Regions from separate parts of the Streptomyces sp. NPDC057137 genome, predicted to be linked through region 1. Evidence: predicted binding sites of a transcription regulator. Region 1 holds the regulator's gene; the other holds the start of a gene.

What was found. Region 1 encodes HspR, which represses chaperone genes until heat shock. Its sites were predicted from a motif close to TTGAGNNNNNNNNNCTCAA; they were not measured.
Region 2: a site for HspR is predicted at 1,462-1,480, ahead of lon (endopeptidase La). Genes of this name have one in related genera too.

What each region holds. Positions count from the first base shown of each region.
Region 1 covers NZ_JBHUUW010000014.1:87,115-90,523, forward strand. The annotation lists gene ACFT9I_RS14715 (LuxR C-terminal-related transcriptional regulator) at 1-763, shown strand, start outside; gene ACFT9I_RS14720 (peptidase inhibitor family I36 protein) at 871-1,248, opposite strand; gene ACFT9I_RS14725 (heat shock protein transcriptional repressor HspR) at 1,613-2,089, opposite strand; gene dnaJ (molecular chaperone DnaJ) at 2,095-3,306, opposite strand.
Region 2 covers NZ_JBHUUW010000068.1:31,690-35,098, reverse strand. The annotation lists gene ACFT9I_RS33900 (MarR family winged helix-turn-helix transcriptional regulator) at 1-86, shown strand, start outside; gene ACFT9I_RS33895 (NAD(P)/FAD-dependent oxidoreductase) at 139-1,284, opposite strand; gene lon (endopeptidase La) at 1,505-3,409, shown strand, end outside.

The DNA of each region.
Region 1 (3,409 bases):
GATCCACGAACGCGTAGAACTCAGCGCCTCCCTGGTCAACTCACTGGCGCCGCTGAGCGCCGTCGCCGCCGAGGACCCCAACCTCTCCATCACCATGCTCGACGGGCATGTGCTGATCGACGCGAAGGTCGGCGAGGCCGCCCGCGCGGCGACGCAGGAGATCCTGACGGTCCAGCCGGGCTTCAGCCGGGGGCGCAAACTCATGATGGCGGGGCTGTCCCGCTCCCTGGCCGCGATCGAACGAGGCGCCCGATTAAGGCACTTGTACCAGCATCCGGCGCGCTACAGCCCGCACATCAAGGAGTACCTGGAGCACGTGCCGGCCGACCGGCTGGAGGTGCGCACGGTCGAGCAGACCGTCGAGCGCCTGATCATCGTCGACCGCGCCGTGGCCTTCATCCCTGCCAGCGCCAACCGCCATACGGCCCTGGAGATCCGGCACCCGGCCCTGATCACCTATCTTGTCCAGGTCTACGAGGTCCTCTGGTCCCAGGCCACCCCCATGACCGAGCGCCCGCCCGCCGTCTCTCCTGACACCTCCGTCACCGCCGTCCAGCGCAGCATCGCCCGGCTCCTCGTCGAGGGAACCACCGACGAGGCCGTGGCCCGCAGAATGGGCATCAGCGTCCGCACCTGCCGCTCCCACATAGCCAAACTGATGCAGGCCCTCAACGCCTCCAGCCGCACCCACCTCGGCGCCCTGCTCGTCCAGTCCGACCTGGTCGAACCCGAAACGGGCAGCCCGTCGGTGGCCCCCCACTGAGAACTTCCACCTCGGCACGGAGTTCCTGGCGCACCGGGAAAGGCAGACGCCGCGCCCCGGAAACGGGACGCGGCGTCGCAGCTTCTGTCAGCTCACCAGCAGGCGGTTCAGGGGCGCGCGTTCCCCAGGCAGACGTGGTCGGACGACCCTCCGCCGACGGGAGTGCCGATGTTGCTGCTGAACCCACCGGCCGGCATCGTACGGACCAGGGTGCCGACCTGGTCGAAGACCCTGGCGGTCACCGGCCCGTTGTTGACGTAGGAGTGGATGGAACCGAACGCGGCGGTGTCCCAGGGGGTGAAACAGGCGTTGGTGCTGGCGCTGGTGATCCGGTCACCACTGAAGTTGGTGCCGTCGTAGATACAGAGTCTCGCCGCCGGACAGTCCCCGGGCGCCGCCGCGGCCGGAGGCGCCGCGGCCATCATCCCGGCGCCGGCTATCGCCAGGGCCGAAAATACGGACGCGGACTTCTTCTTCCATTCCATGGGATTCCCTCTCAGAGCCTGTTCCGCCGATTCCGGAGGGAACCGGCGGCATCGCCAAGGCAGCTGAAATCAACCGGAGTTCACCAGAATTTCCTGGTGTCTTCCGGTGAGTCACTTGCCGCGTTCAGGCTCTCCCAGGAGCAACTCGCACACCACCGTCATCTTGCTGCACTGCAGAAAGCGGAGGGTGTTAAACCAGGACACAAGCGGGCACAATCGTGCGCTAAGAGCGATCGTGCTGCGACTTACCGTAGCGAGTCGGGCTGGTCCCGGAGCAGAACAAAAGCCCGTCGTCCCCGGAATCCTCCGGGGACGACGGGCTCATGGCCCGCTGCGGGAAGACAGTCGTCCCGCAGCCGAGCGACTAGTCCGACGACAGCTTCGGCTTCGGCCGCCACACCACCAGCGCGCTCGTCTGCTGTATGTCCTGGTACGGCACCAGGTCCCGCCGGTACGACGCGTGGACCTGGGCCTCGCGCTGGCGCATCGCCGCCGCCGCGCCGTCCACCGCCGCGCCGAGTTCGGCCACGCGCGACTGAAGCGCCGCGACCTGGTTCTCCAGCTCGATGATGCGCTTGATGCCCGCCAGGTTGATGCCCTCGTCCTGCGACAACTGCTGCACCTGGCGGAGCAGTTCGATGTCGCGCGCCGAGTAACGCCTGCCGCGGCCCGCCGTACGGTCCGGCGAGACCAGGCCCAGCCGGTCGTACTGGCGCAGCGTCTGCGGATGCAGCCCGGACAGCTGAGCCGCCACCGAGATGACGTACACCGGTGACTCTTCGGTCAGCTCAAAGGCTCGGTTGAACGATGAGTGCGGTCGACGCCGCCCGACCCCGTCCATTGGAGTCACGCTCCCTTCGCTGCCTGGAACAGCTCGTCCCGCGGGTTCTCCCCCACGGTCGCCTTCCGGTAACTCTCCAGCGCGTCACGGGCCTCGGCGCCGAGATCCTTGGGGACGACCACCTCGACGGTGACCAGGAGGTCGCCACGGCTGCCGTCCTTACGTACGGCACCCTTCCCCCGGGCGCGCATCGTACGGCCGTTGGGCGTGCCCGCGGGCAGTTTCAGGGTGACGGGGGGACCACCCAGCGTCGGGACCTTGACCTCGCCGCCGAGCGCCGCCTCCACGAAGGTGACCGGCACGGTGACGGTGAGGTTGTCGTCCTTGCGGCCGAAGACCGGGTGCGCGCCGACGTGGACCACCACGTACAGATCGCCCGCCGGACCGCCGCGCTCGCCGGGAGCGCCCTTGCCGCGCAGCCGGATCCGCTGGCCGTCGCTGACGCCCGCCGGGATGCGGACCTGCATGGTCTTCGAGGACCTGGCACGGCCGCTGCCCTTGCAGACGTCGCAGGGGTCCTGGGCGATCAGCCCACGGCCCTTGCAGTCCACGCACGGGTCGGTCAGCGAGAAGCCGCCGCCCGTGCCGCGCGACACCTGTCCGGTGCCGACGCAGGTCGGGCAGACCCGCGGCGAGCCGTTCTTGTCGCCGGTGCCCGAACACGCCTTGCAGGGCGCCTGGCTGGACATCCGCAGCGGGACCGTGGCCCCGTCGACCGCCTCGGTGAAGCTGAGCGTCACCTCGGACTCGATGTCCTGGCCGCGGCGCGGCTGGGTACGTGTACCGGTGCCGGGACCGCCTCTGTTGAAGAGGCCGCCGAACACGTCCCCGAGTCCGCCGCCGAAGCCGCCGGCGCCACCCTGGCCGCCCTGCGTCCCTCCGCCGCCCTGGGGGCCGCCTCCGAAGAGGTCGCCCAGGTCGAAGTTGAAGGACCCGCCGTTGCCACCGGCGCCGGGGCCGGCCCGGAAGCCGCCCCCGTTGCCGAAGAGCGAGCGCGCCTCGTCGTACTCCTTGCGCCGCTTGGGGTCGCCGAGCACGTCGTTGGCCTCGGAGATCTCCTTGAAGCGCTCCTCGGCCTTGGCGTCGCCCTTGTTGGCGTCCGGGTGGAACTCGCGGGCGAGCTTCCGGTACGCCTTCTTGATCTCGGCCTCGGTGGCGTCCTTGGGGACGCCGAGAACCTTGTAGTAGTCCTTCTCCACGAAGTCCTTGGTACTCATTCCCGACGTCCCTCCTCACTGCCCGTCATGCGTGCCGCATGCGTACTGCCTGTCATGCGTACTGCCCATCCGTACCGCCGTCGGCACGTCCCGAACCGCCGGT
Region 2 (3,409 bases), on a different contig from region 1:
ACCGCCTCGCGGAACTGCTCGCCCGGGTGGTGCGCGACAACGAGGTGCCCGCGGTTTTCGTCGAGGCCCCGGCCTCCGGCGGCTGAGGGCGTCCCGGCAGGTCAGACAGGTCAGGCGGCGTCGGCCACGCGCAGCCCGTCACGCGGTGTCGAACAGCTCCACGAACCGGCCCGTGAACAGGTCCGCCCCCTTGTACTGGGACACCGCCTCCGCCGCCAGCACGGAGGGCCCCTCGGGCGTCGGCACCTGACCGACACCGCCGCTCGGGCCCAGCGGCAGCAGGATCGACGGGACCGGGGACGGCCGGTACACGGAGGCCGGTTCCTCGCCCCGTACCTGCGCGAGGATGTTCGCCGCCACGACCTCGGCGTGCCGCATCGCGTACCCCGCCATCTTCGACTCGGCGAGGTCCGTGAGATCGCCGAGCGCGTAGATGTGCGGGTGGACACGGCCGCGCGCGCTGAGGTTGAGCGTGTCGGTCACACGGAGGTGGCCCTGGGGCGTGCGGGCTCCGGCCAGTTCCCCGCCGAGGTAGTCACCGCTGACGGTCACCCCGTGGCACCGGAACCAGATGTTGGCGGACAGCTCCCCGGCCCCCACCGTCGCGACGGTGAACGCCCCCGCCCGCCCCGGCCCGCTCGACGGCTCCTCCGCGAGCGCCGTGCCCAGCCGCAGCTCCACACCCAGCGCGTCGAGCTGCCGGCGCAGGTCGTCCCGCATCTCCGGCGCGAAGGTGGGCATCAGCTGCTCGGCCGGGTCCACGACCACCACGCGCTTCGTCGGCCATACGGCCTTGATCTCGCCCGCCAGCTCCAGCCCGACGGGCCCGGCGCCGACGATCAGTACGCGCTCCGCGCCCGCCAGTTCCTTGTGCGCCGCCCGTATCCGCTCCAGCGCCTCGGCGGTGACGTCCGTGTCCATCTTGGCCGGAAAGGGATAGCCGGAGCCGGAGGCCAGGACGACGTAGTCGGCGTCCACGCGCGCGCCGGACGCCAGGGTGACCCCGCCCGTGTCCACCGACGCCGCCCGCTCGCGGACGACCTTGCCGCGCTTCAGGAGCTTGTCGTACGGAAAGAAGATGTTGCCCGCCCAGTCCGGCTGAACCAGCGCGCGCAACGATCCGGCGGCGTGTACGAACGCGTCCTTGGGCTCAACGAGGACGACATCGGTCCCCTCGTCCAACGCCTTGGCGACGGCGGACCCGCCGTATCCCCCACCGACGACCACGACGGTCGGCCGCGCGCCGCTCGTCCCGCTCCCGTTTCCGCTGTTTGTCCCGCTCATCTCATCAGCTCCCCACGCACATGACATATTAGTTCGTGCCACGAACCATATTAGTTCGTAGTGCGAACTTCAAGCGGGCGTCGAGGCGCCGTCGGCTCAGGGGTCGGCGTGGACCTCGATCGCTCAGAGCGAACACCCTCCCCAGGTATCCGGGGAACAACGGCAGGCTCACAAGCATTGAGTCCACATAGCTCAAGTTTTGACTGCCGAAGGGGAGACCATGGCTGCCATGTCCACACCGCTCACCCTGCCCGTGCTGCCGCTCGACGACGAGGTCGTGCTGCCCGGGATGGTGGTGCCGCTGGACCTGTCCGACACCGAAGTACGTGCCGCCGTCGAGGCCGCCCAGGCGGCCGCCGGCGACGACTCCGACGGGGGAAAGCCGAAGGTGCTGCTCGTGCCGCGCCTCGACGGGGCTTACGCGGGGACCGGCGTCCTCGGGACCGTCGAGCAGGTCGGCAGGCTCTCCGACGGCGACCCCGGCGCCCTGATCCGCGGCAGGGGCCGCGTCAGGATCGGCGCCGGTACGACCGGGCCCGGGCGGGCCCTCTGGGTCGAGGGGCTGCACGTCGACGAGACCGTGCCCGACCCGCTGCCCGGTTCCGTCACCGAACTGATCAAGGAATACAAGGCTCTCGCCACCGACTGGCTGAAGAAGCGCGGCGCCTGGCAGGTCGTGGACCGGGTCCAGCAGATCGACGACGTCTCGCAGCTCGCCGACAACGCCGGCTACTCGCCGTTCCTCAGCACGGCCCAGAAGGTCGAGCTGCTGGAGACCGCCGACCCGGTGGCCCGGCTGAAGATGGCGACCGACCAGCTCCGCGAGCACTTCGCCGAGCAGGACGTCGCCGAGTCCATCGCGAAGGACGTCCAGGAGGGCGTCGACAAGCAGCAGCGGGAGTTCCTGCTGCGGCGCCAGCTCGACGCCGTACGCAAGGAACTGTCCGAGCTGAACGGCGACCCCGGGGACGAGTCCGACGACTACCGGTCCCGCGTGGAGGCCGCAGATCTGCCCGAGCACGTCCGGGAGGCGGCGCTCAAGGAGGTCGACAAGCTGGAGCGGTCGTCCGACCAGAGCCCCGAGGGCTCCTGGATCCGCACCTGGCTGGACACCGTCCTCGAACTGCCGTGGAACGAGCGGTCGGAGGACGCGTACGACATCCGGGGCGCCCAGCGCGTCCTCGACGCCGAGCACGCCGGCCTGGACGACGTGAAGGAACGGATCACGGAGTACCTGGCCGTCCGCAAGCGCCGTGACGACCGCGGTCTCGGTGTGGTCGGAGGCCGCCGCGGCGGCGCCGTCCTCGCCCTCGTCGGCCCGCCCGGCGTCGGCAAGACCTCCTTGGGAGAATCCGTCGCGCACGCCATGGGGCGGTCCTTCGTCCGCGTCGCGCTCGGCGGTGTCCGGGACGAGGCGGAGATCCGGGGCCACCGGCGTACGTACGTAGGCGCGCTTCCGGGCCGTATCGTCCGGGCGATCAAGGAGGCCGGTTCGATGAACCCGGTCGTCCTGCTCGACGAGATCGACAAGGTCGGCTCCGACTACCGGGGCGACCCGGCCGCCGCCCTCCTCGAAGTCCTCGACCCGGCACAGAACCACACCTTCCGCGACCACTACCTGGAGGTCGAACTCGACCTCTCCGACGTGGTCTTCCTCGCCACCGCGAACGTCCTGGAGTCCATCCCGGAGGCCCTGCTCGACCGTATGGAGCTGGTCCGCCTCGACGGCTACACCGAGGACGAGAAGGTCGTCATCGCACGCGACCACCTGCTGCCCCGGCAGCTGGAGCGGGCCGGTCTGGAGACCGGTGAGGTCACGCTGGAGGACGAGGCGCTGCGCAAGCTGGCGGGCGAGTACACCCGCGAAGCGGGCGTACGTAACCTGGAGCGCTCCATCGCCCGACTGCTCCGCAAGGTCGCCGCACAGCACGAGCTGGGCGAGCGCGAACTGCCCCTCTCCGTAGGAGACGGCGATCTGCGCGGCCTCATCGGCCGGCCGCACCATGTGCCCGAGTCCGCCCAGGACCCGGCCGAGCGCCGCACGGCGGTGCCGGGCGTGGCCACCGGTCTGGCCGTCACCGGAGCGGGCGGAGACGTCCTCTTTGTGGAGGCGTCGCTGGCCGAC